One region of the Butyricimonas hominis genome, then DNA from elsewhere that is predicted to be linked to it. Evidence: riboswitches for the same ligand, from Rfam matches in the RefSeq annotation. Region 1 holds a riboswitch; the other holds the start of a gene.

What was found. Region 1 has a riboswitch for cobalamin ahead of H8S64_RS00285 (TonB-dependent receptor). Riboswitches for the same ligand answer to the same signal wherever they lie in the genome.
Region 2: it holds a riboswitch for cobalamin, as region 1 does, so the genes downstream of both, H8S64_RS00725 (DUF5074 domain-containing protein) here and H8S64_RS00285 (TonB-dependent receptor) in region 1, are expected to answer to the same signal.

What each region holds. Positions count from the first base shown of each region.
Region 1 is NZ_JACOOH010000001.1:70,832-76,092, reverse strand. It holds gene H8S64_RS00290 (TonB-dependent receptor) at 1-1,995, opposite strand, end outside; cobalamin riboswitch at 2,049-2,255, opposite strand; cobalamin riboswitch at 2,449-2,636, shown strand; gene H8S64_RS00285 (TonB-dependent receptor) at 2,745-5,087, shown strand; gene H8S64_RS00280 (C1 family peptidase) at 5,260-5,261, shown strand, end outside.
Region 2 is NZ_JACOOH010000001.1:191,310-196,570, reverse strand. It holds gene H8S64_RS00730 (hypothetical protein) at 1-239, opposite strand, end outside; gene H8S64_RS00725 (DUF5074 domain-containing protein) at 252-1,730, opposite strand; cobalamin riboswitch at 1,896-2,104, opposite strand; gene H8S64_RS00720 (PKD domain containing protein) at 2,288-3,307, opposite strand; gene H8S64_RS00715 (DUF5074 domain-containing protein) at 3,315-4,655, opposite strand; gene H8S64_RS00710 (TonB-dependent receptor plug domain-containing protein) at 4,704-5,261, opposite strand, start outside.

The DNA.
Region 1 (5,261 bases):
ATAGATGTATTTCGAACCTTGTATTCTCCCGTTGACATTCACGTGCAGGCGGTATTTGTTCCACTCGTGTGTCCAGCCTCCCCGGAAGGTAGCGGCGTGTCTTACCGATTCGCTTAGGCGGCGTCCTTCCCCGTCGGCAGCGTAAACGCAGTTGTAAGCCCCCGCGGCGGAGAATCCGGCACCGAGGTAGCTGTTCACGGAGATGTCGAAGCCTTTGATGGTGGCTTTGTCGAGGTTTTGATACAGTTTTTTGTTCGCTATCCCGTTTGCTTTTTCCTCTTCGGTAGGGTCTACCTTGTAGTCGGAGATAATATCTTTGACGTCATTGATGTATCCGTTCAAGGCAACATTTAAATGCTTGCCCGTGTACTCGATATTTAAATTGTAGTAATTGGATTTCTCGGGTTTTAAATCCGGGTTCCCTATCGTGATAGAACCTCTGTTTTCATAGTCGTAATACAGTTCTTGAATGCTGGGGGTTTTGAATCCCATGGCGTATGACGTTCTGAAATTGAATGAGCCGAGGGAATACATCAAGGCTATTTTTGGCGTGAAACTGTTTTTGAACATTTCGTTGTACACGTAACGGAATCCCGGGAGGATTTGTAATTTTTCCCAAACTCGGATTTCATCTTGCGCGTACAGGGCTAACGTGTAAATTTCTTTCGGTTCGTCGAGGCTTCCGGGGTTTTTCATGTAGTCGTTCGTGTATTCGGTGCCCACGGAAATTTTATTGTACTTCCCGGCTTTGAACACTCCTTTCAGGTTGCCGTTGTAGTACTTTTGGCGTTTGGTTAAATCTTCGTCGCCGACATGGAAAGTGGTGTCTTTTTTGCTAACTTGCGCTACCGTGTATAATTTGTTGTACTCGTAGTTGTCCATGTAAAGGTCGAGCGAGATGTACGCTCCATCGTTCATGAAGTACTTTCCGCCCAAGCCGAAATTATAGTCCATGTAGGTGAGGTCGTATTGGTACCCCCCGTCGTTTTTCTTTTCTTGTACCGGACGGTTTACTTCCCGGTCGAAATAACTTCCTTGCGCGTAGAGTTTCAATTGCTCGTTGGGAGCGTAAGTGAAGTGTTGGGTAACAATATTGGAATGGAATTTGCTGGATGACTCTTTTCTCGTGGGGATGACCGTGTCGCCGCTGATTTCATTGGGGTTTAATTGCCATCCGCCCATCTGCCGCCTTTGGTAAGAGGTGGAGGAGGTGAATTTGCCGAAATTCAAATCGACACTGGCGTTTTGCGAGAAGCTGGATTCTCCCCCGAAACGGGTTTTCGACTGCACGCTAATCGGGTCTTTCGGTTGTTCGGTGATAACGTTGATTACCCCGGCGATGGCGTCCGAACCGTAAAGGGCTGATGCAGCGCCTTTCAATATCTCGATACGTTTCACCCGTCCCATGTCGATACGCGACAAGTCGGTATTGTTGGAAACATCTCCCGCCACTTTCTTCCCGTCGATGAGAATCAAGATGTATTTGTTGCTCATGCCGTTGAGCGTGAAGTACGAGCCCATGACCGTGGGGCGAATATTGAACGCGGGGTTCAGCAACAGGAGGGCGTCCTCGAAGGAGTTTACTCCTGCCTGTCTTAAGTCCGACCCGCTAATCACTTCTACCGGGACGGGCGAATCTTTCAATCGGCGGTGGGTTCCTGTTCCCGTCACCACGACCTGATTCAAGTTTACCGGGGTGGCGAGTAACTGGAATAATATGTCACTTTTGTTTCCGTTCACTTTCATGGAACCGACCTCGTAGCCGGAGTAGCTGGCACGAAGCGTGTAAGTCCCGTCGGGTATTTTTTCCAGAATGAATTCGCCCTTGTTATTCGTGGCGATACCGATGCTTGTTCCGACTAACCGAACATTTGCCCCGGCAAGGGCTTTACCGGTTTTGGCATCTACAACTTTCCCCTTTAAGGTGATTTCTGCAAAAGCGACGCTCGCTAATGCTACTACGAATAATGTAGTCAGCGCTACAAATTTCTTCATGTAAGATTAAGTTTAAAAGTTCATAATGGTACTCCTGACCCCGGGAATACGCTATTACCTGTTTTGCTTTGGCAGGTCTCCTGACTACGCCTAAGAAAAGTACCTTCCCGTCCGCGAGGACAGTGGTGCAAGAACCTTTCTTTGAATCCCCTCCCGGGGAAACGGGCATCACAGTAGCGGGCACTGTGTCGGATTCTAACCGACTTCCCTCTTGTGCGCTAATGGGATATTAACACATCACCAAAGACTCCGCGAATGTATGCAGATTCCATTAAAAAATACAATGAAACGGGGAAAAAATTAATTAATAATTTGTAGGGGAATTAGTGGTAAAATAGGATATAGAGAAATTACATTTCCTTTGATTGTGTTGAAAATCTGAGTGTTGTAAAGAAAATAAAAAAGTCATGCAAGAAATGCATAATATAGAAAAATATATTACTTTTGCCCCCGTTTTGGTGCGGAACCTTCGGTCATGAAGGCGACGCTTAATAGGGAATCCGGTGTGAATCCGGGACTGTACCCGCAGCTGTAAGTTCCTTTACAAGGGATTTTGTACTTCAAATGTCACTGGTGTAATAACTGGGAAGGCAACAAAATCCGGAACAAGTCAGAAGACCTGCCGAACGATGATAACCATAGCTTTCGGGAGAAAAAGCGAGAGGAAAAATACGGATTTTACCTTGAAACTCATGTTACCCTAAAGACTATGTTAATAATGCTTTATTCATTATTAATATATAGTTTGTATGAAAAAAGTTGTTGTATTGGCAGTATTGCTGTTCGCGTGTGTCGGCTCGCTTTTCGCCGAGGATAAAGACAAGCGCAAAAAGAAAAGTATCACGGATACGATTTTTCGTATCGATGAAGTAAGTGTGCTTGAAAAAAGAAAACGTATCGATTTGTTGGGGTTGGATGTACCGTTGCGCTTTGTCCCGATAACGGTAAGTAAACTTTCCGGGCAGATGCTGGAGCGTAAAGGTATCGTGAATCTGGAAGATGCCGTGAAGTTTTTGCCCGGGATTATTCACAAGACAAATCAACTGGGGGCGTTCCAACGATTCTCTATCCGGGGACAAGGGAGCGCGCTTATCATGATCGACGGGATGCGGGACGAGCGAACGGTTAGCCAGAATGTTCCTTACGGGGACTTGTCATCCGTGGAGTCCATCGAATTGATAAAGGGACCCGCTTCGGTGTTGGCGGGACATTCTGCCATGGGAGGGGTTTTGAACATCGTGCGCAAGAAGGTAACACCGGATTTTTCAGCTAATGCCCGGATTAGTTATGGTAGTTGGGAAGAAAAACGGGCTACATTGGGTTTCGGGGGAAAGTTGGCGGGACCGCTTGATTACCGGGCGAATATCCATTATTCCACGGGCGACGGTTACCGGCGCACGAACGCGAATAGATTCTCCCTTTATGGGGTTTTAGGCGCGAATGTCGGCAAAGTAGGGAGATTGGAAGTGAGTGGCAGTTACGCGGATGATAAGTACACGACTGAAATAGGGGCCGCACCGACCGTGCGTTATGATGTGTACGAAGTCGGTAAGGATGCCGGGCCTTTTATGAAGAGCGGAGAACGGCATCCTTATGCCGATTATCACGAGATATATAATGATTACGCGAATAATCGGATGAAGCGTAAAGTATGGGACGTGACGGCACGGTACACTCACGTGATATCCGAGAACATGACATTGCGAGAGAGGTTTACTTATTTCCATAGCGATTTGGATTATTGCTGCGTGGAAGGATTGGGGTACCGGACTTCGGAGGAATCTATTTATAAATGGTATTATACCTCGAAAGGTAAAACGACCTATATAAATCTGGATTCTGTGGTGCGAAATAAACCGTTGAACTTTAACCCGGAGCATAAACAATTGAGTAATGTGCTGGAATTGACAGGTAACGTGGAGACCGGATTCGTGAAACACCATTATACATTGGGATGGTCGTATTTCGCGTTTGACTTTGTACAGTATAACGGGTACGGGAGTGATGATTTGTGGGGACCCGGATTGGGTGCTGTGTTGGCATTGAAGAATCCGCAGTTGGTACAAGGCTGGTGGGATTCCAAAATTTCAGCTGCAAGTCTGAAAACCGATAGAACGCATGCCGTGTATTTGCATGATGTGATGGAATTTAGCGACCAATGGAAGGTGATGTTGTCCGGACGCGTGGATTTTTATAACTATAAAACGGCAACAGCAAAGGTTTTGGACGGGAAACAGGACTACAAGAAGGAGAACCGTTCGGAATGGAATAAAGTGAAGACTTCCGCTTTCACGTATCGGGCGGGAGTGGTGTATTTCCCGGTGCCGGAATTGTCATTTTATGCTTCCGCTTCTTCTTTCTTCAATCCGGTGGTGAAGTTCTATAATCCGGATATTATGTATTTGGATAGAAAGGGGAACGAGTTCAATCCCGACACGGATGGCGGAGAAGTGTTTAAGCCGGAGAAAGGAATTTCGGCAGAAGTCGGGGGGCATTACACGTTGAATGAATGGGTGGATGTCAACGCTTCGATTTTCTACACGAGCCGCTATAATGTCGTGAAAAGTTTGGGTGATACTACAGTGGTGATTGACGGCAGTACCGTGACGAAGAATATTCAAGGGCAAGTAGGTCGAGGAATGTCAAAGGGATTTGATTTTGAGATTGTGGTTCGTCCTCTTCCGACGCTTCGGTTTACGACGGGATTGAGTTGGGCGGAATATCGTTTGCGACAGATAGCGGAGAGCGGACGATTCTCGAAATACAAGGAAGAGAATAAGAATGTGCGTGAAACAGGTGTGCCTCGTACAACTTTTTACGCGTATGCCGATTATACGATTCCCACGGGGGTGTTGAAGAACTTGTCGTTCCAATTAAGCGGAAATTTCAAGGATAAGGTGTTCTCCGATATCAAGGAACGAATTTACACTCCGGCGTTGTGGCTGATGGATGCGGGAATATATTACACGATCAAGGGGCATGTGAATCTGGCTTTGAATATTAATAATTTGTTTGACAAAGAGTATTTCGAGAAAACAACTGTACTGGGAAAACCCCGGAATTATCAGGCATCCGTGTCATATACTTTTTAGTTTCGCCGAAGGCGAAAGTTACAGGTTGGCAGGTTACAAGTTAGTATTGATTTGTAACCTGCTAATTTGTTGTTTATGAAATCTGTGGAAATATTTTGAGGGGTAGACGTCAGAATGCAGACTTATTGGCTACTTTTGTCAAAAAATAGAATAGTCATTATAATATAAGAATAT
Region 2 (5,261 bases), 120 kb from region 1:
GTGATATCTTTTGCGTTCACCCATTGGATGGCAAGTATAGAACTATTGCTGCCTGTGCCGGTCCAGTTTTGAATATCACTGATTTTAGTAACAGGCTGAAGGTTTTCAGAAGCTCTTGAAAGAGTTGTGTTGACTTCTGTTAGCTTCTCGTTTTCCGGTAGTGTGTACATGTCTTCGCTACAAGACAAGATAAAACTTGCAAATATGCAAGCGAAAATCAAATTTAAAAGATTTTTCATTGTTTCTGAATTTTAATGTTGAAAATTGTGGGTGAAATATATATTGGCAGGATAATCTAAATAGTTTGCGTAATCTTTACAAAGTCTTGGTGTAATTGTATTTTTATATTTTTTCGTGTATTTATTATAAGTAACAACAATGGTAAAATCAAAAATTGAGATATGGTTGTTGTGCCGTAATCCTCCCCAGCCTTTAAGCGTGTTCAAGAAAACTCTGCCCGTGACAGGATCCACTGCACATGTATTGTATGCTTGAAAATTTTGGGCTTCAAAATAGTCCGGAGAGGCTGGAATATATTGGGTTGCATCAACCATTAGGGCTGTTGTGTCTTTGCTGAAGATGTGGAAGTATATGCTTGGTTTTGTGGCACTCATGTATAGTGTATCCCCCTTGGCGGTAATATGAGGAGCGGCGGCTTGACTACTTGGGGGATTGAGTTTCAATCGTTCTGCGGCTTCTCCAGTTAATTGATTCGAGGCTATGATCTCGTAGGAGTTTGGGTCTACTTTTGAAATTTTACCACTTTCGTCCGATACCCATAATTTGTCATCCGATGATTTGATAATTCCGGATACATTTCCATCGAATTCAATCGTGGTTGTAATTTCTGTTTTGCCTTTTTCAATAACGACTAAGGATTTTTGATTATAGATAGCTGCAAATAATTTTCCGTCTACGACAGCCATTGTATTTTTATGAGCTTTTTCTGTTCCGGCTATTCTTGTCATGGAAAGGTCTGAGGGATGGAAGACACTTATGCTGTTCTCATCTCGTATATATATGTTATCTTCTCCTAAAACAGCGATATGGGTAGGAGAAGTAAATCCTAATTCTGGGGGGAATGAGTAAGAGAATACCTCTTTTAAGGTTTCTGCGTTGAGAATGGTGATTGCTCCGTAATTCATGGAGGCATCATCCCCTTTTTGGGCGATAATATACATCTTGTTATTATGAATGAATAAGTCTTGAGTTAGAGACCATAATCGTTTCCCGTTTTCTCGAAAATAGACATTGTCAGTAATATTACCATCTGGGTTGATGAAAATCAAAGAACCATACGTTCCAATTAGCCCCTCGTTCAGGATGAATGTCCCATTTTTGTATTTTCCTTCAGGGGTTTCTTCTTTGGTGATTTCTTTTACGATAACTTGTACCGATTGAATTTGATTCCCGGCTTCGTTAGTGACTGTTACTTGTAACGTGTATACGCCTACGGCATCAGCCTTGAACACGTAAATAGAGTCGGTGGATACTTCTTGTCCTCCGATAGTCCAAAGGTAAGTGGCGGGTAATTCACTGGTAATATTTGCTCTGAAAACGATAGAATCTGTTAGTAGCATGGTGTATTCACTATTGGTAATTGTTACGACAGGTGCTGTCGGTACTTCCGGTTCTGGTTGGTATGGAATACAATCACAATCATCACTACATGCGCTAAACAACGAGCTCATCAATCCCCACACGATAAATAATAAATACAACTTTTTCATAATAGTTTTTTTTGAATTAATTTTATATATTAAAAAACGCAATAATTAATTCATACCCAAGTATCCCACGTGGATACAAACATTTCTGTTTGTAGGAAAAAGATGGCGTCAAATATCGACTTGTAAGCGGTACTGGCGTTTATGTTCTCCTTTCCCATTGAACATGAAACATATTAGCTTGTGGCAGGTCTTCTGACTCGTTTCCTTCTCCGGGGCTTCCTTCCCGTCCCTCGTGTCGGGGACAGTGGATAAAGTATGCCCGGGAAGTACAGTGAAACTTACAGCAGGGGATTCTGTTCAGGATTTACACCTGATTCCCTTTTCATCCCGAAACGCGATTCGCGAATCGGGACACCACTCACTTCCATTATTCTTCGCGAAGATAGAGGAATGATGTTAAATAATCAAGTATTTTTTTACATTTTACATCCAGAGCGATATCCTTTTAGCCTGTTCTTGAAATATGTTGATGATGTGGAAGTAAAAAAGCTCCCGGATCATCCGGGAGCTCAAGTATAAAATTATTTTTTAGTTAAGTATTTTGGAATATGCTATTGCTATTTGATGGCTGCTGCTTTCAACAAGCGGGGTATGGGTAGGATATTTTGTTCTGCGTCATTAATCGGGGAGAATGTCCATGCATCCCAGCACTCGTCTTCCAGTTCCCGGTTACTGGCGTAGAAATTGGAATACTCGTACTCTTCCGCTTCCAGTACGGCTTCCCCGTATCCCAACCAGTAGGATGCATAAGCCACGTACCAGCCGCCCATCCACCAGTCGCCCTCGCTGGTAACCCTGACGTCATCAATGTTATCCTCTTGTTTTTGCACGTATATGCCATTCGTGAAATCCGCTTCTGTCAAAGAAATCCCCTTGTATTCTATTTTGTTGTGCACGAAATCATCGCTTTCAATTGAGATTTTTCCGTCACCGTTGCCGTCATAGCCGAATCCTTTGATGGCAGTCCCGTGTCCGTCGACCTGAACGATGACAAACAAACGGGGATCTTCCTTGGCAATGGCAATAATCATCTCCTCTCCTGTGGGGGTATCTTCCCTTTTTTGCGGTTTATTCCACTTGTATCCCCACGCCCGGAAAAAGACATCCTCGTCTGTCGGGTGCAATAAATCCTCCACCTCCGGTTTTACCCATTGTATCGCCAGCACCGAGCGGCACTCGCCCTCGCCCGTCCAGTTTTTGACATCCGAGATTTTGAAACCGTCCTGTACCGTGATATACGTGCTGTCCGATGCCTCGCCCAAGATGTTGGATGCCGTCACCTTGATTTTATACTCTCCCTCTGTGGCGGACGAGAATTCGTATATCGTGTCTGTTGATGTTGCCTTCCCCTCCACGAACCATTGCAGGTCAGCATGCGTGGTATTGATGATATTCGCTCTTAATCTTACTGCTTTTGCGGGAAGAATAGCATTTTTCAAGCTCAAGTTCTGTACAGACACCTCCGGTGCGGTAAGAGGCATCTCCGGTTCATCTTCTCCGCCATCATTATCGCTACAGGAACTCCACATTCCCGTGATAGCCAGAATAGCTAATATATAAAGTAAATTCTTTTTCATGAACCGTTTATTCAAAATTATAAGTGAAGAATGTGCCGGCGGGGAATGCCGTGTGATTTTCGTAATTTGCACTTAATTCTGGTTCATCCCCGCTAAAGTTGAATACACTGATGTTATTAATCTTGTAGTCTTGGCCGTATCCTTTTATGGAATTTAGATAAACTTCTCCGGTAATCGGGTGAACAGCGCACGTGTTGTAAATGATACCGACGTTGTCGACCATCGTTTTGGCATCCACCATTAATTTCGTTTCTCCCGTGCTGAAAATATGACGGTAAATTGTTGATTTAAGGGCACTCATGTATAGCGTGTCCCCTTTGGCTGTAATGCTGGGGGCTGCTGCGTATGATGGGTTCAGAAGGCTTTTTGCTTCCTCTGATACAGTGCTGCTTCCTAGTTTAGCGTATGTTTTCGGGTCAACTTTAGTGATTTTCCCGGATGCATCGGAAACCCAAAGATTCCCGTCGGATGCTTTAATTACACCGGAAACATTCCCGTCAAATTCAATCGTATTGCTAATTGCATCTTTACCTGCTTCAATTACGACAACCGTGTTTTTTACTGTGGCAAAAACTTTCCCGTCAGCAACAGCCATTGTATTTTTCCGAGCACCCTTTGTGCCTTCAATAAGAATGACGGTTCCGCTTGATGGTTGAAATCTTTTTATTCCATTATTGTCACGTAGGTAAATGTCATCATCTCCTAGTACTGCCACGTGGCTAGGCATACTCACCTGTCCGTTAAGTTCTTCCTGAAATTTTCGCTCCCTTTTCAATGTTTCTGCATTGAGGATGGTTAAAAAGCCTCCGTCATCACCCCCGTTTTGTGAAAGAATATACATTTTATTGTTTTTGATGAATAGATCTTGGCTTTGCTTTCCCAAGTCACCTCCGTTTTCAAGGTAATAGGCGTTATCTGTCACCTCTCCTTTAGGATTAATGAAAATTAAACTCCCGGGACTGCCCATGGGTGATTCGTTTACGATAAAAGTACCATACTTGTATTTCCCGTGAACTTCGATTGACGTGGAAGCGTGATTGCGGCTATTTGTAGTGTATGCTATAACAGAAACGTTATAATTTCCAATGCTTTCTGCCGTGAAGGTATAAATAGAATCTGTTGCCACTTTTTCCCCGTTTACAAACCACTCCAAACTTGTTTCCGTTGGGTTGTCAACTTTGGCTTTCAGTACGATAGATTCCATCGGGAGCGTCGAAAAACTACCATTCTCGCTTTCGATGGTTACGGTCGGTGGTACGGGTGTCCAGTTATCGTCATCATCACTACAAGAACTCAAGAATCCTACAAATATTCCCAAAAACAAAAGTGCTAAATAAAACTTCTTCATAATTCTAATTTTCATCATGTAATATTATATAACTTGTTTATTCTTCCTCTAAAATTCCCACATCAGTGACACGAGGCAGTTTCGCAACGGCATCGGGTAGTACTGCGTGGATTCGTAATAAGTGTCCAGTAGATTGTCCACCCGTATCTGCGGGGTGAGGCTCATCCCGTTACGGAACTCGTGACGGTAGCCTGCCAATATATTGTGTACCGAATAGGGGTCAGTAGCGTATGCTTGGTCAGTCGTGATAAAGCGTCGCCCGATGTAAGTCACTTGCCACGAGAAAAAGGCTCCCCGGTAATCGGCGGCAACCCGCACGTTCCATTTGAAGCGTGGCACGTAAGGAATCTGCTTCATGTAAGAGCCGTCGTCCTCGTGCTGTTTCTTGCGGGTACGGGATTGCGACCAACTGTAATTACCGGATGCGTTCACCTTTAAATCCCCCATCTCGTATGTCAGTTTCCCGTACAGTTCCACGCCTTCCGAGCGCACGTTGCGGTGATTCTGCGGCGTCCACACCCATTGATTCCCGTCCTTGGGCAACCATAGTATCCAGTTGTCGATATACATCAAGTAGCCCGATACCTCTGCGTCCAGCGATAACCC